4 regions of the Streptomyces sp. NPDC024698 genome follow, and region 1 is predicted to be linked to each of the others. Evidence: riboswitches for the same ligand, from Rfam matches in the RefSeq annotation. Region 1 holds a riboswitch; each other region holds the start of a gene.
The links. Region 1 has a riboswitch for cyclic di-AMP ahead of ACZ4AA_RS32560 (C40 family peptidase). Riboswitches for the same ligand answer to the same signal wherever they lie in the genome.
Positions count from the first base shown of each region.

Region 1 (6,926 bases):
GCCGATGAGACGATCCTCCTCACGGTCGAGCGCGGGGCGTGGAGAGCGCCGTGCGGGGGAGAGGTGCCATGCGAGACTCTGCGCGGAGGTCCGCCGACGATGTGTCCCGGCCTGTGGCGGCCGACGTCCCCGCGGCCCTGATGCCGTGGCGTGCGGTCCCTCCGGGGTCAGGTCCGACGCGTGCCGCCGTCCTGGTCCTGCACGGTGGTGCCGCCGACAGCAAGGCCCCGCTGCGGCCGTGGAACGTCGCCCGCGCACGGATGCGGCCGTTTCTGCGCTGTGTGACGCGGGCCCTGTCGGACAAGGCCACGTTCGTGGGGCAGGTGCGCTATCGGCACCGGGGCTGGAACGGCGCGGACGCCGACCCCGTCGCCGATGTCCTGCGGGCACTGGCTGAACTGTCCGCCCTCGTCGGGGAGGTGCCGGTCGTGCTCGTGGGGCACTCGATGGGTGGGCGCGCCGCCCTGCGGGCCGCCGCCGTACCGCAGGTCCGGGCTGTCGTGGCGCTGGCTCCCTGGTGCCCGGAGGGCGAGCCGGTGGCCCACCTCCGGGACACGCGGGTGATCGTGCTGCACGGCGACCGGGACCGGATCACCGACCCCGCGGAGTCGTTCGCCCTCGTCCGGCGGGCCGTGGAGGCGGGCTCCTCCGCGAGCGCCGTGCGGGTCGAGCGCGGTGATCACGCGATGGTCCGGCGGGCCCGGACCTGGCACCGGGTCACGGCTGCCACGGTCTCCGGCCTGGTCGCGCGGATCGCCGACGGACTCGACCCGCTCCCCGCCGAACGGTCCGGCGGCGAACCAGACGTGATCTAGGGCCCGGGCGCGTCCAGCCGGTCGTCGGGGTGCGGGGAGAGCGGACGGCGGGTGCCGGACGCGGAGCGTGCGGCGGCCGAGGGAAGCGGGGCGCCCGTCGACGGATCCCAGCTCAGGATCCACTCGAAGTCGCGTTGCAGCCGACGGGCCTCGCTCCGTACGAGGGTCGGTATGTCCCCGCGTTCGGAGATCAGTTGGGCATAGATCGGCGCATCGTGCACGTGGGGATCCTCGACTCGCTCTCGTGGTCTGATGTGCCTCGACGGTACGGCCGGCGCGTGACGGCAGCAGTTGTCCGGCCAGTTCGGCCAGAACCGGTCAAGGTGTGACCAACGGGCGCCGCCGATGTCGAACGGCATGCAACGGAACGCCAGTTCTGTGCACACTTTCGACACAGTCGAGTCGGCCGGGCGCGTGTCCGGAGTGCCGGGTGCCTCGGAGCCTGTCCCGCCGGGTCGTCTGGAGTCGGGCCGGCCGCGTCTCGCCAAGTCCGCCCGGTGGGGCGGACTTCGTGCCCGATCACCCCAACGGCCGTGCTCAGCCTTCCCTTTCGGGCACGGCGCGTGTCCTCGTCGTCGCGCTGCGAGGTGGTGCGACGAAGGTCACGAAAATGTATCGGACATAGGGGACGTGGATCTTCACATCCGGTGCACATCATGGCTAAGTTGGCGACCAGGTCGCCCGACTCCCTCCGGCGAAGTCGCCGGGCGGCGCGGCCTCCGCCGAGTCCTGACTGTCCTCGTGGCAGCGGGAGCCGGGGACCCACCGAACCTGGGGTGAATCGGCCGACTGCCTTTCGGGGCAGGGGCCGTAGGGCATACCTTCCGGAATCGTCCGCCCGAACCCGACAGCTAACCCGGTAGGCGGACGACGGAAGGAGCACCACTCGATGGCGCCGGAACGCACCCCGCCCAGCGGCGAAGAAGTCGCCCGACGGCTCTCGTCCCTCTACGACCAGGCGGAGATGGCCACCGGCAACTTCAACGGGACCCGCGCTCTGGCGAACTCCACCCGCAGGCCGGGCCGACGCGGCTCCGGCCAGGGGAGTGGCGGTTCCGAGCCCGCCGAGGAAGACCTGATGCGGCAGTGGTTCGACGGGGCGCGTTCCCGGTTCGGACCCTCGGCCCCGGCCGTCCTTCCGTCCGACCGGCTGCCGGAGCGGGGTGGCGCGAGTGCCCGTCCGAAGGAGGGCGCGAGAGCCCCCAAGGGGTCCTCGTCGGACCTTCCGACGGTGTACGAGCTGGAGCAGATCATGCGGCCCGTCGCCGAGTTGACGGCGGCCCCGATGCGCGAGCTGACCGCGGGACCGGCTTCGGAACCGGCCGGGCGTCCCGTCCTGGAGCTGACCGCGGGTCCGGCGGCCGAGAGCGTGACCGGTCGCGCCCCGGCGGCGACGGAAGCGGGTTCGGCGGTCCGCGCGGCGCTCCCGGCGGGGGCCGCTCCGGCCGCCGCCGCCTCGCAGAAGTCCTCGCTGCACGGCAGGAAGCAGACCGCCCGGCGCAAGCTCGCGGTCGCGCAGGACCTGATGGCGCGGCACGCGGCCCGGACGAGCATGCCCGTCCCGCGGCAGCCGCAGGCGCCGGCGATCGAGTACCGGCCGGTGGAAGAGCCCCGGTTCCCGTCCGCCCCGCAGCCCCCCGCGTACCAGTCGCTTCCCCCGGCCCCCGCGTTCCAGCCCGCGCCGCAGCCCATCGCGTACGAACAGGCGCCCCGGACCGCCGCGTTCCAGCAGCTGCCCCAGCCCCCCGCGTTCCAGCCGGCGCCCGCCCCCACGGCGTTCGACACGGGCTCGATGCCGCGCGCGTACGAGACGGGCTCGATGCCCCGCGTGCAGGACACCGGGTCGGTGCCCCGCGCGTACGAGACGGGCTCCATGCCCCGTGTGCAGGACACCGGCTCGATGCCCCGCGCCTACGACACGGGCTCGATGCCGCGCGCGTACGAGACGGGCTCCATGCCCCGTGTGCAGGAGACGGGCTCCGTGCCCCATGTGTACGAGCCCGCGGCTCCGGCCGCCGAGTACAAGTCGGTGCTCCTGCCCCTCTCGTACGAGCCGGAGCCGCCCGTCTCCGAGTACAGATCGGTGCTCCTGCCCCTGTCGTACGAGGCGCCGACCCGTCCCAGCGGGTATCAGCCGCCTCCGCCGCCCCCGGTGAGGGAGCCGGCACCCCAACCCCCCGTGTACGAGCCCGCCGCCTACCGCTCAGCGCCGATGCCCCCGGCGAGTGAGCCGGCGCCCCAGCCGCCCGCGTACGAGTCCGCGCCCCCGGCCGCCGCCTACCGCTCCGCCCCCATGCCCCCGGCGAACGAACCGGCGCCGCCGGTCGACGACGCCTGGCGGCAGTCGCTGCGCACGACCGGCAGCCGGCAGGCGTGGCCCGCCGCCGGAGGCACGAACCCGGGGTTCAGCATCGACAGCCTCGTCGCTCCTGCTCCCGCCGCCCCGCCGGTCGTCGGACACGACAGCAGGGCCGCCGAGGCGGTCGCCTTCGCACGCGCGCAGGTCGGCATGCCGTGCGTGTGGGGAGCGTCGGGACCCGGGTCGTACGACCCCTCGGGGCTGACCCAGGCGGCCTGGAAGAGTGCCGGAGTCATGCTCCCCCGCACCACCCAGGACCAGGCGCAGGCCGGCCCGGCGGTCGCCCTCACCGAGATGCAGCCCGGTGACCTGGTCTTCTTCCACGCCAACGTCAGCCACGTCGGTCTCTACGTCGGCGACGGCATGATGGTCCACGCGCCGAGTCCCGGAGCACGGATCGCCGAGGAGTCGGTCGCCTACGCCGGACAGGCGGCCGTCCACAGCGTCGTACGCCCGGTCTGAGAGCGGCCCGGCCGGCCGCGGTCGGTCCGCGGCGTACCGCCGTCCGTGGAGCGCCGCCGTGTGCCGGGGGCGCCACGGCGGCCCGCCGTCAGAATTCGCTGTCGATCCCGGTGACGGCGGCGGGCCCCAGCGGGGCGTCGTCCGCGGACAGGCCGCTGTCCCGGAGCGCGCCGGAGACCAGCCGCACGGCCTCGGCCTCGGCGCTTCTCCGGTCCGCCGCCTCGATCTCCAGCCGGACGGAGAACCGGTTGTCGTCGACGGTCAGCAGGCTCAGCTCCTCGCTCTCGCCCAGGTCCGTGTTCTGCGGGTCCTGGGGGCGAAGCCTGCGTTCCACGTCGGCACGGGAGGCGTCCGAGAGGCCGTGGACGAACGTCCCGGGAACGGTGATGACGTAGGTGGTCACAGGAACTCCTAGTGCGGCCGGGCCGAGGGTGAGGTGGTGCGGTCGGTTGCGTGATCGCCCGTATACCCCGCATTGTGCCGGGCACCCGGATCTTCTTCGCGTCGGGCGCGGCCCGTCGAGGGCGCCGGTACGCGGCGGTGCCTGCCGTGCGGTGATCGCGTGGCGATACGGTCGGCCCATGGCTGACGCTAGGTTGACCACCGCCTCGTATCTCGTCCTCGGCATCATCGACAAGCTGGGCGAGGCCAGCGCGTACGACGTCAAGGTGGAGGCGGCGCGGACGGTCGCGCCCTTCTGGTCGGTGCCGCACGCGCAGGTGTACGCGCAGTGCGACCGGCTCCTCGACGCCGGGCTGTTGTCTCAGGTCCGGCAGGAGAGCGGCCGCAACCGCAGGGTGCTCACACTGACGGACGAGGGCGGGGCGGCCCTGCGGGGCTGGCTGGACGACTCCGCGTTCGTGCCGGTGGAGGCCCGTGAACGGGGCATTCTCAAACTCTGGTTCGGCGGCCGGCCCGAGGTGCTCGGCCCCGTACAGCTCGACGAGCACCACAGGACCCTGGGTGAGTACGAAGAACTCGCCCGGTCCGTCGGGGAGTTGCTGACGCGCGGGCAGCGGGACGCGCTGGAGTTCGGCATCCGGTACGAGCGGATGATGATCGAATTCTGGGGATGGGTGCAGCGCCGGGACGAGGACACGACAGACCGTTGACCCCGGCGGTGGACGCCTCTACCGTCTCGATAGTCCAAACGAGACTATCGAGGCCGGGTCGCGGCCCCGAGCAGGGAGTCGTCGTGCGTCGACCGACGGGCACCACCTGGCGCCGCCTCGCCGTCATCGCCCTGACGGTCGTGTGCGTGGGCTACGCGCCGATCGCGATGACCGAGCTGTGGCCGTACGCGCGCCCCGGCGCCCCGGCGTACGGAGAATGGATCCTGGGCCATGTGGTCTCGCCGCGCTACGTGGCCGACGCGCTGGCCACCCGGATCGGGCCCTACCGGCACAGCCTCGTACCGATGATCGTGCACTCGGTGCTCGGCGGTGTGCTGATGCTGCTGGGTCCCGCACAGGTGCTCACGGCCGTACGGCGGCGCACCCGGCTGCACCGGCTCCTCGGCGTGCTCTTCGCGGTCACCGTGTACGCCTCGATGGCGGGCGCCGGGCTGTACCTGGCGCGCACGGCACCCGAGGACGCGTTCAGCGGCGCCGCCTTCTGGATCGTGCTCGCGACCATCCTGGTGGGCACCGTCATGAGCGTGACGTTCGGAGTGCTCGCCGCCGTCGGCGGGTTCCCCGACCTGCACCAGCGCTGGATGCTGCTGTGCTACGGCTTCCTGATGACCGCTCCGCTGCTCCGGTTCGAATGGGGTGGCCTGCCGATGCTCCTGCCCGGACTCTCCATGGCCGAGATCAATCGGCTGGCCACCATGCATCTGGGCTCCGTCGTCGCGTTCGGCGCCCTGATCGCCTCACGTTCCCTCGACCGCCGCAAGAACGTCGCCGGGGTGTCCGGGACGTGGGCGCCCGTGCCCGTCCTGGCCCTCGCGCACCTGGCGGGAGCCGCAGCGCTGGCCTGGATCACGCGCGCCGCACTGGACCACGGCCCGCAGGGGCGGCGGCTCCTGCTCGCCTACCTCCTGCCGTACGCCGCCTCGTACGCGGTGATGGCCCTGCGCGCGCGGCGGGCGGGCCGGGAGGGACGCCTCTGGGCGCGTGAGGAGTGGCGGCTGCACTGGGTGGCCCTGTGCCTGGCGCCGGTGCTGTCGGTCGGGGCGGCCCCGCTCTTCGAACGGTCGCTGGGGCTCGACGGGCTCACGGCGCTGGCCGCCGGCGCGGCGATCGGCTGCGGTGTGACGGCGTTCATGGCGACCCTGGTGGTGAGCATGCGCGTCATGTACGCCCGGGAGGTTCTCAAGAGGGCGGCGCCCGCACCCGGTTCGGGCACCCGCCTCTCGGCACCGGTCCCCTAGGCGCTCGGCTCTTCGGGCACCGGAGGGTCGTCGTCCGCCCCGCCCCGGCCATTCGCTCGTAGCCCCCTCTGCCCCTCGGTGCTCTCGTTCACCTCGCCGTGTCCTTCGTCGTGCCCCTTGTCGTGTCCCTCGTCCGGAAACGGAATGACCATGACTGACGCATCCGCCTCCCCCTCCGCATCCCCCTCCGACCCGATCCCGCCGGGCGGGCGGCCGTTGACCGCGGGAGTCGCGATGCTGTCCACGGCGGTCGCCGTCGTCAGCGTCCTCGTCGGCGGGCTGCTGGCGGCCGTGGCCCTCACCGGACACGTCTTCGGCGCGTGGCGCTCCCCCGAGTCGCTGACTCCCGGACTGATCGGCGCGGCCATGCTCGGCACCGCGCCCGGCCTGTTCGCGGTGAACCGGGCCCGCGCCTGGCACGAGGCCCGCTCGCTCGTCCACCCGCTGGCCGTGGTCCTGGTCGGGCTGTTCACCGTCAGCCTGCTCGACGCGGGCCGGCTGTACATAACCCGCGGCGGCTCCATCGTCCCGGTCCTGTTCAGCCTCGGCTGGCTCTTCGTGCTCGGCACGCTGTGCGTGTGCGCCCTGGTCGCGCTGGCCTGGCAGTACCTCGCCCCTGGCCGGCCGCCCGGCCCGCGCGGAGTGCCGCTGCCCGGCTGGTCGAAACCGGCGCTGGCCGTGCTCGGTTCGGCGTGGCTCGGAATCGGTACGGGGCTGCTGGTCCGGCCCGGCTTCTGGGCCGCGTTCGTGCCGTGGAGCGTCGACCGCCTCGACGCGCGGGCGCTGGGGGTGTGGGCACTGGCCCTCGGCGTCGGCGTCCTCGGCGCGCTCGCCGAGGACGACCTCGGCCGCACCGGCCCGGCCCTGATCGCCCTGCCGAGCACCGCCGTCGCCGTGACCGTCGTCCTGGGCTGCCGCG
Region 1 is NZ_JBVHLK010000023.1:18,682-25,607, reverse strand. Features, by position in the region: gene ACZ4AA_RS32570 (alpha/beta fold hydrolase) at 69-815, shown strand; gene ACZ4AA_RS32565 (hypothetical protein) at 812-1,036, opposite strand; cyclic di-AMP (ydaO/yuaA leader) riboswitch at 1,526-1,697, shown strand; gene ACZ4AA_RS32560 (C40 family peptidase) at 1,705-3,636, shown strand; gene ACZ4AA_RS32555 (hypothetical protein) at 3,725-4,039, opposite strand; gene ACZ4AA_RS32550 (PadR family transcriptional regulator) at 4,218-4,748, shown strand; gene ACZ4AA_RS32545 (DUF2306 domain-containing protein) at 4,832-6,007, shown strand; gene ACZ4AA_RS32540 (hypothetical protein) at 6,158-6,926, shown strand, end outside.

Region 2 (6,926 bases), on a different contig from region 1:
CTCGCCGAGGCCGTCCGCGGCCACGCCGCCGAGGTCGAGGACAAGCACGGCGTGCCCATCGAGGTCGTCGTCGTGGGCGACTGCCCGCTCGACGACCGGCTGACCGCGCAGATGCAGGCGGCGAGGGAAGCCATGGTGAACGCGGCCAAGTACGGTGGCGAGGGCGGCGCGGTGCAGGTCTACGCCGAGGTCGAGGGAAGGACGGTCTTCGTGTCCGTCCGCGACCGCGGCCCCGGCTTCGACCTCGACGCGATACCCGCCGACCGCATGGGCGTCAGAGAATCGATCATCGGCCGTATGGAGCGCAACGGCGGCACGGCGCGGCTACGCGCGGTGCCGGACGGCGGCACGGAGGTCGAGCTGGAGATGGAGAGGGCGGAGAAAACGTCATGAGCGACACGAACGAGCCTGTGGAGTCCGGCGGTTCGGCCGCGGAGGCCCCTGGCGCCGCCGCATCCGCGGGTGCCGCCGCCGAGGGCGGGCGCCGGGTGCGCGTGGTGCTCGTCGACGACCACCGCATGTTCCGTACGGGGGTGCAGGCCGAGATCGGCGAGACCGCGCGGACCGGCGTCGAGGTGGTCGGCGAGGCCGCGGACGTCGACCAGGCGGTCACGGTCATCACGGCCACCCGCCCCGAGGTCGTCCTCCTGGACGTCCACCTTCCCGGCGGCGGCGGGGTCGAAGTGCTGCGCCGCTGTGCCCCGTTGATGGCCGACGCCGAGCGGCCGGTCCGCTTCCTCGCGCTGTCCGTGTCGGACGCCGCGGAGGACGTGATCGGGGTGATCCGCGGCGGCGCCAGGGGGTACGTGACCAAGACGATCACCGGCACGGATCTCGTGGACTCGGTCTTCCGCGTCCAGGACGGCGACGCGGTCTTCTCCCCGCGCCTCGCCGGATTCGTGCTCGACGCCTTCGCCTCCACCGACGCCCCGCCCGTCGACGAGGACATGGACCGCCTCACCCAGCGCGAACGCGAGGTCCTGCGCCTCATCGCCCGGGGGTACGCGTACAAGGAGATCGCCAAGCAGCTGTTCATCTCCGTCAAGACGGTCGAGTCGCACGTCTCGGCGGTCCTGCGCAAGCTCCAGCTCTCCAACCGCCACGAACTGACCCGCTGGGCGACGGCGAGGCGCCTGGTCTGACCCGGCCGACCCGGTGACCGCCCGGACCGCGGACCGCGCGATCACGCGACCCGGGCCGCCCCCGCGAAGGGCATCTCGCTGATCGGGGCCAGCCGCACGGGCGCCGACGGATTCGGGGCGTGGATCATCTGGCCGTTGCCGACGTAGATGCCCACGTGCGTGACGCCCGAGTAGAAGAACACCAGGTCGCCCGGCTGGAGTTGGGAGAGGGTGACCCGCTGGCCCGCGTTGATCTGCGCATAGGTGGTCCGGGGCAGGGAGATGCCCGCGGAGCGGTACGCGGCCTGGGCGAGCCCGGAGCAGTCGAAGGCGTCGGGGCCGGTGGCGCCCCAGACGTAGGGGCTGCCGAGCTTGGAGTAGGCGTAGGCGACGGCGGCCGCCGCGCGGGAGTTGGGCGCCGCCACCCCGGAGCCGGCCGCGGAGCCACCGGACGCGCCGGACGAGGCGACCGGCGCGGGATCGCGGGCCGCGTCGCGCGAGACGTGCTGCTGGTCGTCCGCGCCCCCGCGCTCCGCGTACTGCGCGCGCTGCCGGGGAGCGAGGCGGTCGAGCAACTGGCGTGCCGCAGTGAGCTTTTCGTTGATCGTCTTCTTCTGCCGCTTCAGCTCGGTCTGCCGTGAGGTGAGCGCGGCCAGCTGGATGTGCGCCGCACCGCGCAACTGCTCCAGCTCGCGCAACTGCTTGCGCACCCCGGTGATCTCCGCCGACTGCCGGGAGCCGACCCGCTCGGCGAACGCGGCCCCCTCCAGATACTGATCCGGGTGGTCGGAGAGGGCGAGTTGCACCACGGGGTCGAGTCCACCGCTGCGGTACTGCGCCGCCGCCATCGAACCCAGCGCGTCCCGGGCCGAGTTGAGCTTGTCCTCCCGGCGGGCCGCCTCGTCGCGGAGCTTGCGCAGGTTCGCCTCCGCCTCGCCGGCCTTCTCCTTGGCGCCGTCGTACTTCTGGGTGGCGGCCTCCGCCTCCACGTACAGCTTGTCGACCTGGGCCTTCACCTGTGCCGGGGTGAGCTGGGGGTCGGCGTGCCCGACTCCGTCGAAGCCGGTGGCCGTCGCCGCGCCCGCGAGGGCGATGGTGGCTGCCGTGCGGGCCGTGTTTCCGCCGATCGAGCGCTGTTTGGCCTTGCGGTGCGCTGCCACGAGGGCCCACATCCTTCCGTGCGACCGCCCCTGAGGTGCGGTCTTGCGGTGACATGTCCGGCGGCGGCTCACAGGGGGAGCGGCCGCCGCCGGACCTTCTCGGCGGTGGTGTCCGACTGCCGTCCCTGGCCCGGACGGTGGTGGGGAGCCGGCCACCTGGTGGAGGACGCTAAACCTGCGCGTGCGCCGTTGGTAACGCTATGTACGGAACTATTGCGTTTGGATCGCTGAGTGACCGTATGAAGGCGATTTATCGGCCACGTGACGCCGAGTCGACGCGGGGTGATGACCGAAGCGGTGCATCGCGTGGAGTCCGTGCGATACCGGTGCTACGGGTGACGCGCGACGGCCGCGAGGAGAGGGAGGGGTGCCGGGGGCCGGAGAGGAGAGGGCGCCCCGGCGGGCGACGGCGGCCGGGAGGGCGGGCCCGGCCGGAAGGGCGTGAAGGGGCGGCCCCGTCGGCAGGGGCTGAAGGGGCGGCCCCGTGTCGGGGGCGTGAAAGGGGGCGATTAGGCTCCGGCCCCATGGGCGTACTCATCCACCTCTTCGTCGGCCTGCACATCATCGGCATCGCCGCGCTCCTCGGCGGCTTCTTCACCCAGATGAAGGCGATGGGCAACGGCACCGCCCGCTTCGTCCCGGCGATGCTGCACGGCGCGCTGACCATGCTGGTGACCGGAGTCGCCCTGGTCGGGCTCAACCAGGCCGACGGCAACACGGTCAACACCGTCAAGGTCGGCGTCAAACTGGCCCTGCTGATCGTGATCCTCGGGCTCGTCTACGTGAAGCGGGACGACGAGACGGTGGACAAGCGTCTCTTCGGCCTGGTCGGCCTGCTGACCGTCACGAACATCTTCATCGCCGTCCTGTGGACCTGATCGCCGGCCTCCGTACCTGATCGCCGGCCTCCGTACCTGATCGCCGGCCTCCGTACCTGATCAGCGCCCTCGCTCCCGCACGGTGGAGCGGAAGGCGAGGGCGGTGCCCACGGCCGCCGCGAGCCACGCCGCCACCGCGATCCACAGCAGCACCTGTCCCGGCCCCCTGAGCCGGAAGACGTCGAGGGCGTCCGCGACCGCGAGGGCCGCCACCGCCGTCATCCCCATCGGGAAGACGGTCGACCACCGCCGTACGTCGTAGCGCCGGCGTGGCCACACCACCTCCGCGACGGCCAGCAGGACGTAGCAGACGAGGTCGAGCGCCAGCAGCGCGCCGGTCGTGGCGCGCAGGACGCCCTGGTCGTCGTTGTTCCACAGATACGGATTCACGTGGTGCGCCGCGACGAGTCCCGCCCCGGCCAGCGCCGAGATGCCCAGCGCGCCGGCCGCCACCCAGTGGTCCCCTGCCCCCTTCCTCACCTCCTCCAGGTCGAAGGAGGCGAACGAGAGCACGTAGAGCACGGTCCCCACCCAGAACAGCGTCATCGCGGCATGGGCGAGCCAGTCCGAGCCCGCCTCGGTGGCGATCGCCGACCCGAGGACCGAGAGCCCCTGCGTGGCCACGCAGACGAGGAACACCTCTCCGGCCATACGGCGCCGCCAGTGCCGCAGGACGGCCAGGAGCAGCACCGGCCACAGGACGGCCGACAGCGCGAGCAGGACTTCGGCGAGCCCCCGCCACCCCAGCGCCGAGAACCGGGTGCCGAGCACGGTGGTCGCCGCGACCGCGTCGAGCCCGGCCGGCGTCGCGGCCCGCCGCGCCCACTGCCGCCGGTCGCCCAGCAGCCGGGCGAGGAAGTCCGAGGCGAGCGCCGCCCAGGCGAGCGAGGCGAGGACCAGCGCGATCCGGGACAGGGCCTCGTGGCCGGTCAGACGCAGGCCGATCGAGAGGATGCCGGTGGCCATCACGGCGGCCCCGGCGGCGGGCGCCCAGCCCACCCACCAGGCGCGGAGCGGAATGGTGTCCGGCATGTCCGGTGTGTCTGGCATGCGTCGATGCTAGGGATCCGCGGAGCGGTTGCGGGTGGGCCACGCGCGGGCGGCGGCGAAAACGCGGGGCGGGCGCACGGGGATCGGTGAGCCCGCGCGCACGCCCCGCGGCAAGGGCGTCCGTGCTCCGGTCTACGCCGGGCGCACCACGCTGTGGATCGCCGACGTGCCGTCGTAGTAGATCGACTCCTCGCGGACGTACGCCCCCGGCTTCGGCGCGTGGATCATCATCCCGTCGCCGATGTAGAGGCCGACGTGGCTGATGTCGTCGTAGAAGAAGACGAGGTCGCCGGGCCGGGCGTCGGCGAGGGGGACCGTCGTGCCGGCGTTCACCTGGTCGTAGGTGACGCGCGGGAGGCTGACGCCCGCGGCCTTCCAGGCGGCCTGGGTCAGACCCGAGCAGTCGTAGGAACCGGGGCCGGTGGCGCCCCAGACGTACGGCTTGCCGATCTGCGCGCGGGCGAACGCGAGCGCGTCGGCGGCCTTCGCCGTGTACGAGGGGTCCGTGCCGGTCGACCCGGACGCCGAGCCCGCCGTCGAGCCGGACCCGGACCCGGACGCGGAGCCGCTGGAGGTGCCCGACGGCTGCGGCTGTGCCGCCTTCGCCGCGGCCGCCTGCTGCCGGGCCAGCTCCGCCGCCTTGGCCGCGGCCTGCTCCCGCTTCTTCTTCTCGATCGCCGCCAGCCGCGCCTTCTCCGCGGTGTTCAGCTTCGAGAGCAGGTCACGGGCTTCGGAGAGCTTGCGCTGCACGGTGGCCTTGGACGTCTTGAGCGCCCGCTGCGAGGCGGTCAGCGACTCCAGGCTCTCGGTGGCCTCCGACCGCTTCTTGGTGGTGGCGGCCTGTTCCGTGATGTAGTCGTCGACGGAAGCCTTCTGGCGGGTCGTCAGACGGCTCATCAACTGCGTCTGGTCGAAGTAGTCCTGGGGGTTGTCCGCCAGGAGCAGGGTCGCGGTGCCGGGCGCGGCGGCCCCCGTGCGGTACTGCGCCGCCGCGAACGAACCCAGCTTCTCGCGAGCGGTGTTGAGCTTCTCGGTGCGCCGGGCGACGTCGTCGAGCAGGGTGTCGACGCGCTTGCGCTGCTCGGCGGTCTTCTCCCGGGTCGCGTTGTACTTGTCCGTGGCCGTCTCGGCCTGGTGGTAGAGGTCGTCGACCTTCTTCGAGACCGCCTCGATGCTGGGCCTGGGTTCGGCCGCGGGAGCCGCTGCGGCCGTCTGGGAGAGCAGGGCCACGGAGGTGAGGGCCGCGGTGGCCAGGACCGGGGTCCGTATGCCGGAGATGCGCGCACCCGTGGGGCGCGCCTTGCGGTGTGACGCCAAGAGAGGCGACTCCTTCCGTCGTCCGCCTGCCGAGTTAGCTGTCGGGTTCGGGCGGGTTGATCCGGAAGGTTTCCCTACGGTCCGTGCCCCACAAGGCGGTTGGACCGATTCACCCCTAAGTCGGTGGGTCCCCGGCTCCGGTGGCCTCGCGGCGTACCGGATTAGGCGGAGGCCGCCCGGCCCGGCGATGTTCGCCGGTGGTGGTCGAGCGGCGTTCCGGCACGCTAGCCAACCGGCGTGGCCCGTGTGAAGGTTGATGTGCGATATGTCCGATACATTTTCGTGACCTCGCGCGGACCCGCCGCCCCGCGGCGACGGAAGCGGGAGCGGCCCCTCGCCCGACGTGTCCGGCCGGACGCTTTCGGTGAAGGTGTCCCGCGTCACGACTTCCGGTGGAGTTCCCGAGGTGGCGGCGGGTTGTCGGTGGGGCGGCCTAGACTCGGAGAGCGATGAGCAGCCTCTTTGACGACAGCTTCCTGGCGGACCTCAAGCCCTCCGCGGCCCACGAGGACGAGCACCCGCCGCCGCCCGAGGACGATCACGTACCGGAACCGGTTCCGGACGATCTGTTCGGCGGGAAGTTCGACGCGCCGCCGACCCGTGACACGTACTACCGCGACGGCGCGCCCAGGCCCGCCGTGGACCCCGCGGCCCTGCTGGACGGACTGAACGAGAACCAGCGCGCGGCCGTGGTGCACTCCGGCTCCCCGCTGCTCATCGTGGCCGGCGCCGGCTCCGGCAAGACCCGCGTGCTCACGCACCGGATCGCGCATCTGCTCGGCGAGCGGAACGTCCACCCCGGCCAGATCCTCGCGATCACCTTCACGAACAAGGCCGCGGGCGAGATGAAGGAGCGCGTCGAGGCGCTCGTGGGCCCGCGCGCCAACGCGATGTGGGTGATGACCTTCCACAGCGCCTGTGTGCGCATCCTGCGCCGCGAGAGCAAGACGCTCGGTTTCACCTCGTCGTTCTCGATCTACGACGCCGCGGACTCCAAGCGTCTGATGGCGCTCGTCTGCCGTGATCTCGACCTCGACCCCAAGCGCTTCCCGCCGAAGTCCTTCAGCGCCAAGATCTCGAACCTGAAGAACGAGCTGATCGACGAGGAGGACTTCGCGGCGCAGGCAACCGACGGTTTCGAGAAGACCCTCGCCCAGGCGTACGCGATGTACCAGTCGAGACTGCGCGAGGCCAACGCGCTCGACTTCGACGACCTGATCATGACCACGGTCAACCTGCTGCGCGCCTTCCCGGACGTCGCCGAGCACTACCGCCGCCGCTTCCGGCACGTCATGGTCGACGAGTACCAGGACACCAACCACGCGCAGTACGCGCTCGTCCGTGAACTCGTGGGGACCTCCGAGCACCCCGTGGACGTACCGCCCAGCGCGTACGACCTG
Region 2 is NZ_JBVHLK010000002.1:550,674-557,599, reverse strand. Features, by position in the region: gene ACZ4AA_RS06915 (ATP-binding protein) at 1-393, shown strand, start outside; gene ACZ4AA_RS06910 (LuxR C-terminal-related transcriptional regulator) at 390-1,142, shown strand; gene ACZ4AA_RS06905 (C40 family peptidase) at 1,184-2,281, opposite strand; gene ACZ4AA_RS06900 (hypothetical protein) at 2,806-3,159, shown strand; gene ACZ4AA_RS06895 (tellurite resistance/C4-dicarboxylate transporter family protein) at 3,220-4,209, opposite strand; gene ACZ4AA_RS06890 (C40 family peptidase) at 4,342-5,526, opposite strand; cyclic di-AMP (ydaO/yuaA leader) riboswitch at 5,535-5,704, opposite strand; gene pcrA (DNA helicase PcrA) at 5,976-6,926, shown strand, end outside.
Region 2: it holds a riboswitch for cyclic di-AMP, as region 1 does, so the genes downstream of both, ACZ4AA_RS06890 (C40 family peptidase) here and ACZ4AA_RS32560 (C40 family peptidase) in region 1, are expected to answer to the same signal.

Region 3 (6,926 bases), on a different contig from region 1:
CCACACCCGGCGTTCCATGCGCGCCCTGATCGACCGGACGCTCGCGCGCGCGGAGGCCGACGGCACGACCCCGCGGGCCGCCGCCCACGCCATCGTCACGGACCGGCTGCCGGTCATCGCGGAGCGGTTCGGCTGGTACCGCTGAGGCCATGGCCCGGCGGGGCTCCGGGGGCCGGGCGCGGGCAAGGTGCCAGCTCCTGTCGGGGTCTCTCCGGTGCGGGCTGTGTAGGGTTGCCGCGTGGCGAGAGTGCGGTTGAGCGTGGCGGAGCGGCGCGAGGAGTTGCTGCGGGCCGCCGTCGAACAGATCGAGGCACGGGGCGTGGCGGCGGTACGCATCGCCGACGTGGCCTCGGCCCTGGGCGTGAGCAACGCGCTGGTGCTGTACCACTTCTCGACCAAGGAGAAGCTGGTCTCCGCCGCGTTCACCTATGCCGCCGAGGACGACCTCGCCCGTCTGCGCAAACTGCTCGGCCGCCGGACGACGGCACTGCGACGCCTTCGGGCCGCCGTGCGGTGGTACGCCCCGACCGGGCAGGCCAAGGGCTGGCGCCTGTGGATCGAGGGCTGGGCGGTCGCCCTGCGCGAGCCCGCGCTGCGCGAGGTCACCCGCGGTCTCGACCGGCAGTGGAAGGCCGCGATGACCGAGGTGATCGCGGAGGGCGTGGCCGCCGGCGAGTTCCGCTGCCCGGACCCCGCGAGTGCGGCCCTCAGGCTCACGGCGCTGCTGGACGGGCTTGCGGTCCAGATGACGGCGTACTCCGGCGGGGTGTCACGGGCCCGGACCCAGGAATGGGTCGACGAGGCCCTCGCCCGCGAACTGGGCCTGGAACGCGAGGCGTTGATCGCGGCGGTGCGCTAGGGCCTGTCGTTTGGATCAGGTCGCAGGGCATCGACGGGACTGCTCTGCACCGGTGAGCGGGCTCGGGCCCGGTGCAGGCACGGGCGTGAAGTCCGGCCCGGCCCGCGTCCCGGCTCCTCCGCACTCCCCTGGGTCTCGGGCGGCGTCGCGGGGTCGTTCTCCGGCCGGGGCGGTGACGGCACCGGGCCCGGCCGGGCAGGTCTGTCCCGCCGGCCGGGCCCGGTCTCCGTTCAGGCCACCGACTCGATGCGCAGCTTGATGTCGTCCGGTGAGAGGGGCCCCTTGGCCTCCACGTGGTCGCCCGAGGACTCCCCGCGCAGCCGTCGCCCGATCCAGGGGACCAGATACTCGCGCGCCCACTGGATGTTGTCGCGGCGCACCTCCAGCGTGCCGCGCGGCGGGAGGAGCGGCCAGGGCTGGTCCGGGTCGGCCGGCACCTCCAGGCCGAGGGCCTGCCCGGCGCGGAGCGCCACCCGGGTGTGCCCCTCGGGAGAGAGGTGCAGCCGGTCGCCGTCCCAGGCCCGGCGGTCCTGGATCGTCTTCAGGGACCAGAGGTCGAGAACGGGACAGCCGTAGCGGTCCGCGATGGCCCGCACATGTCCGTTGTACGTGGCGATCTTGCCGCGCAGGTGCTTGAGCACGGGGACGTCACGGGTGTCGAAGCCGGTGGTCACCATCACGGTGCCCACGGCGGAGGTGAGGTCGGCGACCGCGCGCTCGAAACGCTCCGCGACCTCGTGGGGGTCGGTGCCGGGGCGGATGATGTCGTTGCCGCCGGCGCAGAACGAGACCAGGTCCGGGCCGAGTTCCTTGGCCTCCTGGAGCTGGGTCTCGATGATCTGGTCGAGCAGTTTGCCGCGCACCGCGAGATTGGTGTAGTCGAAATCGCCTTCGGGCCTGCGGTCCGCGAGAAGTACCGCGAACCGGTCCGCCCAGCCGACGAACGCCCCGTCGGGCCCAGGGTCGCCGACGCCCTCGGTGAAGCTGTCCCCCACCGCCACGTACGACCCGATCACTGATCTGTTGTCATCCTTCGAATCGTCTGCCACATCGAGCATGATTCACCTTTCGATGTGAGCTACGCGACCGTAGGGAAGAGTTGACGGGCGGTGAGATAAGCCACTCGCCAAGCATTGGTCAACTCCGGAATAAGGCCCGCATCAAGGATGTTGAAGCAGCGATCGCCCGGATGCCCCGCAAACCGGCGCCACGGACACCGGTGCCACGGACGCACCGGAGGCCGGACCCAGGGGATCTGGGGTCCGGCCTCCGGAGTTGGTCCTGCCGTCAGGAGCAGGAGGTGGGGGGTCAGCCCACGGCGACACCGTGCGAGCGCAGGTACGCCACCGGGTCGACGTCGGAGCCGTAGTCGGGCGTGGTGCGGATCTCGAAGTGCAGGTGCGGTCCGGTCACGTTGCCGGTCGCGCCGGAGAGACCGATCTGCTGGCCCTCGGTCACGGTCTGGCCCGCGGAGACGGACAGCGACGACATGTGGGCGTACTGGGAGTACTTGCCGTCGGCGTGCTGGATGACGACCTGGTTGCCGTAGGCGCCGCCCCAGCCCGCGGAGACGACGGTGCCCGCGGCGATGGACTTGATCGTGGTGCCGGTCGGGACCACGAAGTCCACGCCGGTGTGGTAGCCGCTGGACCACATGCTGCCGGGCACCTTGTAGCCGGTGCCGATGCTGGTGCTGTCGACCGGCAGGGTGTAGCCGGAGGAGGAGCTGGCGGACGCGGTGGTGGTCGCGGCCTTGTCGGCGGCCGGGGTCGCCTCGGACGTCGCCGGGGCCGATGTCCGGGTGGCCGTGTGGGCGGCGGAGGCGGCCCTGTGGCCGAGCGACAGCTTCAGACCGGGGTGGATCAGCGACGGGTCGCCGCCGATGGCGGAGCGGTTGTCGGAGTAGATCTTCTTCCAACCGCCGCTGACGTTCTGCTCGTCGGCGATCTTCGAGAGGTAGTCCCCGGACTTCACCGCGTACGTCTTCGTCGTGGCGGCCGTGGCGGCCTTCGCGGCGGGGGCGGCGGTGACGGCCTTCTCGACGTGCTGCGCGACGGTGGCCTGGGTCGCGGCGTGGGCTCCCGTGGCTCCCATCAGGGGCAGCGCGAGTGCGGCGCCACCGGTGCCGGCCGCGGCGATCGTGCGGGTGAAACGCAGGGACTTGGGACGGCGGTGCTTACCCTTCGCGGGCATGGCGAATTCCTCTCCGGCGCCTGCGGGGTGAGCTGTCGGGTGCGGGCTGGAGATGCCCGGTCGCGCTGCTGCGCGGCTGTACCCCTAGCCTGTTCCGGAAACCGGACCAGGCACGGAACCTGTGGGTCCCCCGCTCCTGCCATGTACGGGTGAGTGTGCGGAATTCCGGGCGGCGGCAGGATTGGGCGTCCGTCCGGATTGAGGCAGAACGTAAGCGACATGAGAGCGCGTCGACAACTATGTGCGGTTTCTGTGCGCTCGCCTTTCTTGATCCATGCGGAATTCGCCGTCACCCTCCGTGGAATGACGATCTTCCGGACATCTCAACCCGCCCGGAAAAGCGGGCGCGTTGAGAAAGGGGGACGGCAACGCATCGTCACGAATATGACCCTCCTCACGCGACTCGCCCCAGTGCGCCCTATTCCAGGGCCAGTTGCCATGAAGGTGTTTATTCGGACAGAACGGGCAGATAAGCCTTTCGCGGATATCCGGCACTTGCGAGCGCCTCTCTTGAATAGAGAGTCGAAACTCCATCGATTCGAACATGCATACGAAGACATAACTCATTGCCTGAGGAACCCATGTCGTATCGTCGAGAGCGCGAGCCGGTACAACTGCCGACGAGCGGCGCCGAGTCCAGCCCGGCGACGCCGGAGGCCGAACAGGAGGAGCCCCGTGACGCAGCAGATCCCGTCGACCGAGCCCGAACTCGGCGGAGTGCGCAACTTCCGCGACGTGGGTGGACTGCCCACCGTGGACGGCCGGCGCGTGCGCCACGGTCATCTGTTCCGCAGTGGGCACCTCGCGCACGCCACGGAGGAGGACGCCGCGTTCCTCTCCTCCCTGGGACTCCACACGATCTTCGACTTCCGCAACGCCGCCGACCAGAAGCTGGAGGGTCCGGACGTCGAACTGCCGGGCGTGCGGAACGTGAACCTCCCGCTGAGCGACCCGGCGGACGGCAGCGAGTTCTGGAAGATGGTCCGCGACGGCGACATCGACCAGCTGCGCGCGCTCCTCGGCGACGACAAGGGCGCGGACCGGATGATCGGCTCGTACCGCGCGATCATCCGGGAGCGCACGGCGGAGCACTCCCAGGTGCTGCACGCCCTGGCCGACGACAGCGTGCCCGCGCTGATGCACTGCGCCGCGGGCAAGGACCGCGCGGGACTGTCCATCGCGGTCACCCTGCTCGCCCTCGGCGTCGAGCGCGAGGCGATCGTGGCCGACTACCTGGAGTCGAACGCCGCGCACCGCCGCTACAAGGTGCACCGCACCAATACCTCGGCCGGCGCCTACTCCCCCGAGGTGATGGAACTGCTCAGCCCGCTGTTCGACGCGCGCGCCGAGTACCTGACGGCCGCGTTCGACACGATCGAGGAGACCTGGGGCGGTGTCGAGGCCTATCTGGAGCAGGGGCTGGGGCTGACCCCCCAGCTGCGGGAACGGCTGCGCGCGCGACTCCTGGACTGAGCCGCGCGCCGGGGCCGGGGCGCTACTGGTTCTGCGCGCCGAGCGTGAAGAGCAGGTAGATGAAGGCCGCGAACAGATGGCCGACGGCGACGTAGATGATCAGCCGCACCCACAGGGCGCGCGGGAACTTGTCCTCCATGGACCGGCGGGGTTCCGTGGGTTCGGTCATGACGTCTCTCCCGGGGTGGGGTGGCCCGCCGCCGGACCGAGGCACAGCGCGGCGACGGGGCTCTGAAGCAGGGTGTGTACGAAGAGGAGCTCGGCCCCGTCGCGTTCCGCGGCGGCGATGCGGTGCGGGGTCAGCGAGTCGAAGTGGGCGCTGTCTCCCGGCGCCAGGACGTGCGCGGTGTCCCCGAGCCGCAGGTCGAGCCGCCCCTGGAGGACGTACAGCCACTCCTCGCCCGGGTGGACGCGCACGATGTCGCCCTGCGAGCCGTACGGGACCCGCACCCGCAGCGCCTGCATGCCGCGGCCGGCGGAACCCGCCTGCCAGTAGGTCCAGCCGCCGGCCGGGGCCGGTTCCATGTCGGCGGCCCGGACGATCGCGTCACGATCGGGGACCGCCTCGCCGAGCAGCTCGGAGACCGTCGTACCGTAGACACGGGCGAGCGTGAGCAGCATCGGCAGCGAGGGCTGGCGCTGGCCGGTCTCCAGCCGGGAGAGGTGGGCGGGCGAGAGCCCGGCGGCGCGGGCCGCGGCCTCCAGCGTGAGGGAGGCGCCGCGGCGCAGGGCGCGGAGCCGGGGTGCCACGGCGTGCAGCTCGGCGGACGGCTCGTCGGCCGCCCCTGGATCGGCGGGGCTCATAGGACCATTGAGCCAAACAATTGCCCGCGAGGCAATTTTCTTGCCCGTGAGGCAAAAAGCTCGGCCGTACCCGCCGGCCGCCGTGCCGGCCCGTGGGTACGGCCGGGTCTCAGCGGTTGGCCACCGCCTGCTTCACCAGCGTCTTCCCGAAGTCCCACATCAGCCCACCGCCGCCGTGGGCGTCCTCCATCACGGCCGTGAAGGCCTCCACGAACCGGTCGACGTCCCGCTCGTCGATCACCAGCGGCGGGATCAGCTTGATCACCTCCAGGTGGTCGCCGGAGACCTGGGTGAGGATGCGGTGCCGCTGGAGCAGCGGTACGACGACCATCTGCGCGAACAGACCCTTGCGCGCGGCCTGGAGCATGGTCCAGCGGCTGCGCAGCTTCAGGGACGCCGGCCGGCCGAACTCGATGCCGATCATCAGCCCCCTCCCGCGCACCTCGCTGAGCAGCTCGTAGCGGTCGACCAGGGCCGCCAGCCGGGACTTCAGCAGTTCTCCGGTGATCCGCGCGTTGGCGACGATCTGCTCGTTCTCCATCACGGAGAGCACCGCGAGACCCGCCGCCATGGCCTGCGCGTTGGAGCCGAAGCTCGCCGAGTGCACGAGGACCCGGTCCATGGAGGAGTAGACCTTCTTGAAGATCCAGTCCTTCCCGAGGGTCGCGCCCACCGGCACATAGCCGCCGGAGAGCGCCTTGGCCACGCACACCAGGTCCGGTTCGACGCCCTCCTCGTGCTGGTAGGCGTAGAAGTCCCCGGTCCGTCCGAGGCCGGTCTGCACCTCGTCCGCGATGAGCAGGGCCTTGTGCCGGTGGAGCAGGTCCTGGGCGGCGCGCAGATATCCGGGCGGGGACGCGTGCACGCCCTTGCCCTGGATCGGCTCCACGATCAGCGCGGCGACGTCGCCCTTCTTCAGCTCCCCGGCCAGGGCGTCGAGATCGCCGAGCGGGACGGCCGTGTCGGGCAGCAGCGGGGCGAAGCCGTCGCGGAAGCCGTCCTCGCCGTTCACCGACAGGGAGCCGGTGGTCAGTCCGTGGAAGGCGTGGGAGCAGTACAGGATCCTCGGCCTGCCGGTGGCGTACCGGGCGAACTTCAGCGCGGTCTCGACGGCCTCCGTGCCGCTGTTGCCGAAGAACACCCGGTCCAGGTGCGGGCTGTGGGTGAGCAGCCGCTCGGCGAGCAGGCCCGGCAGCGGCTGGCAGTCGAAGCGGGTGAGGTCGGCGAGCGAGGCGTCGAGGACGTCGTGGAGCGCCTGCCGGACGACGGGGTGATGGCGGCCGAGGCCCATCACCCCGAAGCCGGCGAGCATGTCGAGGTAGTCGTCGCCTTCGGCGTCCCAGAAGTGCGCGCCCTCGGCCCGTTCGTAGACCTTGTCGAAGCCGATGGTGTGCAGCATGCGCGGGAGCTGGTGGTTCAGGTACTTCGTGTGCAGTTCGTAACGCTCGGCTCCGCGCTCGGCGAGGAGTGCGCCGAGGTCGAACTCCCCCTTCTGGGCAGGGTCGGTCATGCCTGTTTCTCCTTGGGCGACTCTTCCTCGGCCTGCCGGTCGGCGGCCTCCGTCGGCTCGTACGCGGCCTTGTCCCGTTCGTCCCTG
Region 3 is NZ_JBVHLK010000013.1:2,496-9,421, reverse strand. Features, by position in the region: gene ACZ4AA_RS25625 (glutamate dehydrogenase) at 1-145, shown strand, start outside; gene ACZ4AA_RS25620 (TetR/AcrR family transcriptional regulator) at 239-859, shown strand; gene ACZ4AA_RS25615 (SGNH/GDSL hydrolase family protein) at 1,090-1,875, opposite strand; gene ACZ4AA_RS25610 (M23 family metallopeptidase) at 2,168-3,052, opposite strand; cyclic di-AMP (ydaO/yuaA leader) riboswitch at 3,057-3,214, opposite strand; gene ACZ4AA_RS25605 (tyrosine-protein phosphatase) at 3,728-4,525, shown strand; gene ACZ4AA_RS25600 (DUF6126 family protein) at 4,548-4,664, opposite strand; gene ACZ4AA_RS25595 (helix-turn-helix domain-containing protein) at 4,691-5,329, opposite strand; gene ACZ4AA_RS25590 (aspartate aminotransferase family protein) at 5,439-6,839, opposite strand; gene dxs (1-deoxy-D-xylulose-5-phosphate synthase) at 6,836-6,926, opposite strand, start outside.
Region 3: it holds a riboswitch for cyclic di-AMP, as region 1 does, so the genes downstream of both, ACZ4AA_RS25610 (M23 family metallopeptidase) here and ACZ4AA_RS32560 (C40 family peptidase) in region 1, are expected to answer to the same signal.

Region 4 (6,926 bases), on a different contig from region 1:
CGACAAAGTCGCCGCCTACTGCCACCGAATCTCTGACTCAGGTCACTAGAGGTCGTCCTACAGGCTCCAGGGCTCCTCGGGCGGGCCCTGGAGCCGCGCACCGGCGTCACCGGAGGGGCTCGGTTGAACGCGTGTGCTTCGGGTCCCGCGGATGGCGTACACTGGTTTCAACGACGCGGGGTGGAGCAGCTCGGTAGCTCGCTGGGCTCATAACCCAGAGGTCGCAGGTTCAAATCCTGTCCCCGCTACTGAAGACCAGAGGCCGGAACTCGGATTCACGAGTTCCGGCCTTTGGCATGTGCGCTCCGGCACCTGCCCCGACCGGTTCCACTTTCCCCCGGTCCCTCTTTTCGCCGGTCCCCCTTCCACCGGTTCCTCTTCCGTTGGTTCCTCTTCTCGTCGGCGGGCGCGGTCCTCCCCCGGTCGGGCCACACCGGTCGCCCGCCGCCACCGCACCGGTTCTGCTGGACGCGTGGGGCAGCCAGGAGGTGAGCGGCGGACCGGACAACGCGACGACCGGGCCGGCCGGCCGTCCCCCGAGGGCCGGCGGCCGGGGACCAGCTCACCGGCGGGAGCGCGGCCCCGCAGGCTCGTGCGCGCCCGCGCCTTCGTCCGGGCCCTGCCCGTGCTGCTCGTCGCCTCCGGGATCGTCTACGACTACTTCACCCCGGCCGCGTTCACCGCGGCGCCCTTCTTCACGGCCGCGCCCCTGGTCGCCGCCCCCCTCTCCTCGCTGCGCGGCACCGTTCTCGCCGGTGCCCTCGCCGTCGGCGCGGTGCTCGCGGTCCACTTCGTGCTCGGCATCGTCCTGCACGTCGACGCCGTCACCGAGGTGGTCACCGTGACCACGGCCGCCGTCCTGGCCGTCCTCATCAACATCGTGGTCCGGCGCGGCGACGAACGGCTCGCCTCGGTCCGGGAGATCGCCGAGTTCGCGCAGCGCGCCGTGCTGCCCGAGCCCGATGCCCGGATCGCGGGACTCGACGTCGCAGCCCGCTACGAGGCGGCGCAGGAGGACGCGTTCATCGGCGGCGACCTGTACGCGGTGCAGGACTCCCCGCACGGCGTACGGCTGGTCGTCGGGGACGTCCGCGGGAAGGGGATGACCGCGGTGGCCGCCGTGGCGACGGTGGTCGGCGCGTTCCGGGAGGCGGCCGAGCAGGAGAGGACCCTGGAGGGCGTCGCACGGCGCCTGGAGCGGGCACTGACCCGCGCGGGCTCCCGGCGCGACAGCGTCGAGAAGGCCGAGGGGTTCACCACCGCGGTCCTCGCCGAGATCCCGCACGGCGAGGGCGTCGTACGCGTCGTCAACCGGGGCCATCCGCCGCCCCTGCTGCTGCGCGCGGACGGCACGCTCGTCATCCTCTCCGCCGAGGCGTTCGCGCTGCCGCTCGGGATGAGCGAGCTGGGCGACCCGTACGCCCCGACGGTGCAGGACCGTTTTCCGCGCGGGGCGACACTGCTCCTGCACACCGACGGACTCTCCGAGGCCCGCGATCCGCGCGGCGACTTCTACGATCCTGTCGCCTGGCTGGCCGGACGGGTCTTCCCCGGCCCCGACGCGCTGCTGGCCGCCCTGATCGAGGCGGCCCGTCGGCACACGGGCGGCGCGCTGACGGACGATCTGGCGCTGCTCGCCGTCCGCCGCTCGTGACGTGGGCCGGCGGCGCGAGGCCAACTCGCCCGTTTTTCATCGCTCATGACCCCAAAGTCCAGGCCAAGAGGCGTTAAGGATCAGTCAGAACAGCTTGGAATTCAGTAGCCGGGTCTATTAACGTTCGATAACGCAGCGCGGCCGTAACAGCCGTCACAAGAGGTGGCTCCGTGCGCACGCGCCGAATCCCGCAAGGGAACCGGGGACCCACATCGTGGGGTGAATCGAGCGTAACCCGCCGTGTCAGCACGGTGGCAGTACGCCCGTAGGAGACCTTCCTGCTCCGAACCCGTCAGCTAACCCGGTAGGCGGCATGGAAGGAAAGGAGTGCGCCCACGTGGCGTCCAACCGGCCCGCTCAGCCAACCCCGTTCGCGCCGAACGAAACCCACACCTTCGGCTATGGCAAGGACGAGGAAACCTGGGAGGAGTGGAATCCCACCGCGGATTCCGTCGCTCCCGTCCGCGGCCGGCACCGCACGGGCAAGCAGCGCGGCGGAGGACTCGCCCGCAGCTCCACGGTTCTCGGCGTCGGCGTCATCGCCGCCGTCGGCGGCGGCGGCATCGCCAGCGCGGCCCCGGGCAAGGCGCCCGTCTCGATCTCGCTGCCCGACCTGTCGTCGGTCACCGCGTCGGCCAAGGCCCTGATATCGGACGGCGGATCCAGCACTCCCAAGGGCTCCACGACCCCGCTCACCAGCGCGGGCCTGACCAGCGCCGACGCGGCCCACGGCGCCACCGACGCCGGTGAGGCGCTGCGCGACCGCATCATGCAGCAGGCCAAGTCGCAGCAGAACCGCGCCGACACCGTCTCGCAGCAGGCCGCCCAGAACACCGCCGCGAAGAAGGCCGTCGCGGCCGCCGCCAAGCAGCAGGACGAGGCCGAGACCAAGGCCGCCGCCGCGAAGAAGAAGGCGGAGGAGGCGGCCAAGGCGAAGGCCGAGAAGGAGCGCCTCGCCGAACTCGCCAAGAGCTACTCGCTGCCGACCTCCTCGTACACCCTGACCTCGCGCTTCGGCGAGGCCGGCTCGATGTGGTCCTCCGGGTACCACACCGGACTCGACTTCGCGGCACCCACCGGCACGCTCATCAAGGCGATCCACAGCGGCACCGTCACCGAGGCCGGCTGGGCCGGCTCGTACGGCTACCGCACGATCCTCACCCTCGACGACGGTACGGAGCTGTGGTTCTGCCACCAGTCCTCCATCGGCGTCAGCGTGGGCCAGAAGGTCGCCACCGGCGATGTCATCGGACGGGTCGGCGCGACGGGCAACGTCACCGGGCCGCACCTGCACCTCGAAGTGCACCCCGGCGGCGCCGCGACCGGCATCGACCCGATGGCCTGGCTCCAGAGCAAGGGCCTCAACCCCTGATCCCCGGTGGTCCTGACGGCCCCCCCCGCGTCAGGACTGCCGGTCGGACGGGCACCGGCACCCGCGCACACCCCGGCCTCCCCGAGGTGATTGCGGAATACATCCATCCGGTGCGGGTGTTGACGTCGTACATGACTTCTCTTCGCAAGCTCGGTTCGTCCGACCTCGAGGTCTTCCCGCTCTCCCTCGGGGGCAACGTCTTCGGCTGGACGGCCGACGAGACCCGTTCCTTCGCCGTGCTCGACGCCTACGCGGCCGCCGGCGGCAACTTCCTCGACACGGCCGACTCCTACTCGGTGTGGATCGAGGGCAACGAGGGCGGCGAGTCCGAGACCATCATCGGCAAGTGGCTGAAGTCCCGCGGCAACCGCGAGGACATCGTGGTCGCCACCAAGGTCAGCCAGCACCCCGCCTTCCAGGGGCTGTCCGGTGCCAACATCAAGGCCGCGGCCGACGCCTCGCTGCGCCGCCTGGGCACCGACCACATCGACCTCTACTACACGCACTTCGACAAGACCGAAGTGCCGGTCGAAGAGATCATCGGCGCCCTCGACGAGTTGGTGAGGGCCGGCAAGGTGCGGCACATCGCCGCCTCCAACATCTCGCCCGAGCGGCTGCGGGAGTCCCTGGAGTTCTCCGACCGCGAGGGTCTCGCCCGCTATGTCGCGCTCCAGCCGCACTACAACCTCGTCTCGCGCGACACCTACGAGGGGGCCCTGCTGGACGTCGCCTCCCAGGCGGGTCTGGCGGCCGTCCCGTACTTCGCGCTCGCCGCGGGGTTCCTCACCGGCAAGTACCGCCCCGGCACGGAGGTCGACTCGGCGCGGGCGGCCGGCGCGGCCAAGCACCTCGGCACCGACCGCGGACCCAGGGTCCTCGCCGCCCTCGACGAGGTCGCCGGGGCCCACGGCGTCGCCGTCCCGACGGTCGCGCTCGCCTGGCTGGCCGCACAGCCGACGGTCGCCGCGCCGATCGCCTCCGCCCGCACGGTCGAACAGCTTCCTGCCCTGCTGGGCGTCGCGGACCTGACCCTGACGGACGAGGACCTGACCCGTCTGTCGCGGGCGTCGGCCTAGAAGCGGTACGGGTTGTACACGGGGTACGGGGCCGGCGCGGAGGCCTGCGCCGGCGGGCCGTACGGATGCGCGGGCGGAACGCGGGGCTGCGCGGGCGGTGCGGTGTACCCGTACCCCGGGGCCGGCCAGGGCGGTGGCGCGGGCAGCGGTGCCGTGAGGCGGGCCGCGTAGGCGAGCGCCGGACGGGCGAGATCCCGGCGGCGCCACAGCTCTTCGAGCAACTCGCGCTCCCGTACGACGAAGTCGGCGCCCGCCCGGCCCCGGCGCCCCCGGTGCCGCAGGAACGCCAGCGAGGTCGCGTACGCCTCGTACTCCGCCACCGAACGCGCGGCACTCTTCCCGAAGTGATGACCCGCGTACTCGCGGGCGATCTGCCGTGCCCGCATCGAGCCGAGCACCCAGGGTTCGGCCGCGCCCAGCCAGCCGGCCGCCGTGTACACCGGCAGTTCGCTACGGACGGTCCGCAGTTCGCGCTGCCGGGTCCAGACGACGAGCCAGGTCAGCAGCCCGAACGCGGGAACCATGAACGCGGCGTACACACCGAAGAAGCCGAACCGGCCGAAGCCCGACGAGCCGTTCCAGAGCGCGTGCATGCCCATCGCGAGCAGCAGTCCGGTGAGGGGGAGCAGCACGCGGCGCGTGTGCTGGCGTTCGGCGGACAGCGCCGCGACGCCGAAGCCGATGCCGGTCAGCACGGTGAACAGCGGATGCGCGAAGGGCGACATCACCACGCGGACGAAGAAGGTCGCCGCGGTGACGGAGGCGAGTCCGCTTTCCCCGCTGAGCCGGTCGGTCCCGAAGGCGGTGCCGAGATAGAGGATGTTCTCGGTGAACGCGAAGCCGGTGGCGGTGACCCCGGCGATGACGACTCCGTCGACGATCCCGGTGAAGTCCCGTCTGCGGAAGAGGAAGACGAGCAGCACGGCCGCCGCCTTCGAAGACTCCTCGACGACGGGCGCTATGACGGTGGCGCCGAGGGTGTCCGCGCCCGAGGGGCCCGCCGTCGTCATGGCGATCCAGCGGGTCGCGAAACTGTTCGCGACGATCGCTATCAGCGCGGCCGCGCAGGCGCCCCAGGCGAACGAGAAGAGCAGGTTGCGCCAGGGGCCCGGTTCGACCCGGTCCAGCCACCGGAAGGCGGCTATGAGCAGCGGCACGGGGAACACCGCCAGTCCGAGGCCGACCAGGAAGCCCTCGGTCCCGGTCTGTTCGCGGACGAGGGCGAGGATCACCAGGCCCGACATCGCGAGCAGCGTGATCAGCGCTCCGTACCGCACCCAGCCGCGCTGCCACCAGTGCGGATGGCGCGGCGCGGGTCCGGCGGGGGTGCCGGGCGGCAGCGGATACGCAGGATGGATGGCCACGGCATTGACCCTAACGAGGGAGGGCGCCGCCCGCGACGGTAACCGGGGTCCCCGGGAATTCCCGGCGGACGCCGACGGGTGTGTGCGGGTCAGTCGTCCGAGGTGTGCTGGTCTCGATGCTGTACGCGTCGGAAGAGGAGGTCGTTCACCACATGACCCTTGTCCAGTCCCTGGCCCTCGAAACGGGTGAGCGGCCGGAACTCCGGACGCGGCGCGAAACCGCCGCCGGGCACGGTGTTCTCGAAGTCGGGGTGCGCGGTCAGCACGTCCAGCATCTGTTCGGCGTAGGGCTCCCAGTCCGTCGCGCAGTGCACGAGCGCGCCCGGGGCGAGCCGGGTCGCGGCGAGGTCCAGGAACTCCGGCTGGATCAGCCGCCGCTTGTGGTGGCGCTTCTTGGGCCAGGGGTCGGGGAAGAAGACGCGCAGGCCGTTCAGCGAGTCGGGCGCGAGCATCTCGCGGAGCAGGATGATCGCGTCGCCGTTGGCAACGCGGACGTTGGTCAGACCGCTGCGCTCGGCGAGGTTGAGCAGATTGCCCTGGCCCGGTGTGTGCACGTCCACGGCGAGGATGCCGGTCCCCTGGTCCTCGGCGGCCATCAGCGCGGTGGCCTCGCCCATGCCGAAGCCGATCTCCAGCACGACGGGGACGGCGGCCCCGAACAGCTCCGCCAGGTCGAGCGTGCCCTGTCCGTCGATGTCCAGACCCCACTGGGGCCACAGCCGCTGCAACGCGTCGGCCTGGCCGGTCGTCACCCGGCTCCGGCGCGGCTGGAAACTCCGGATCCGCCGCTCGAAGTGCGAGCCGGCGGGATCGGCCTGCGGACCGCCGGGGAAACGGGGCTCGCCCTTGGCGCGGTGGTGACGCGGCGAGCCGTCCTCGGCGGAGGCGGGCCGGGTCTCTTCGGTGGAGTCGAGGAATTCAGACACAGTGGGATCGATTTTACGGGGGCGGCGACGCGGGGCGGCCCGGACCGGCTGGTGAGCCGGCCGGCGGACCACGAGCCGACACCCGGGCTCACCGCTCGGCTCCGCCTTGGTTCACCGCTCGGCCCCGTCGGAGCTCACCCGTGGCTCGCCTCCCGGTCCGCCGTGGCTCGCCTCCCGGCCGGTCGCGGAAGGCGGTGGGGTGGGCTCCCGGACAGGCGTGGACGGGCTCGCTCAGACCGCTGCCAGGGACGCCAGCGCGCGGCGGGCGACCTCGCGGCCGATCGGGAGGGAGGCGGTGGCCGCGGGGGACGGGGCGTTCAGTACGTGCACGGTCCTCGGGCCCTCCTTGATCAGGAAGTCGTCGACCAGGGTGCCGTCCCGCAGGACCGCCTGAGCGCGGACCCCGGCGGCCGCGGGGACCAGGTCCTCGGGCCTCACCGCGGGCAGCAGCCGCCGCACCGCCTCCGTGAACGCCGCCTTCGACACCGACCGGCGCAGCTCACCGGCTCCGTAACGCCAGTGCCTGCGGGCTAT
Region 4 is NZ_JBVHLK010000041.1:19,038-25,963, reverse strand. Features, by position in the region: tRNA gene ACZ4AA_RS37570 (tRNA-Met) at 175-248, shown strand; gene ACZ4AA_RS37565 (PP2C family protein-serine/threonine phosphatase) at 473-1,654, shown strand; cyclic di-AMP (ydaO/yuaA leader) riboswitch at 1,824-1,980, shown strand; gene ACZ4AA_RS37560 (M23 family metallopeptidase) at 1,992-3,026, shown strand; gene ACZ4AA_RS37555 (aldo/keto reductase) at 3,158-4,102, shown strand; gene ACZ4AA_RS37550 (PrsW family intramembrane metalloprotease) at 4,099-5,466, opposite strand; gene trmB (tRNA (guanosine(46)-N7)-methyltransferase TrmB) at 5,556-6,392, opposite strand; gene lhgO (L-2-hydroxyglutarate oxidase) at 6,624-6,926, opposite strand, start outside.
Region 4: it holds a riboswitch for cyclic di-AMP, as region 1 does, so the genes downstream of both, ACZ4AA_RS37560 (M23 family metallopeptidase) here and ACZ4AA_RS32560 (C40 family peptidase) in region 1, are expected to answer to the same signal.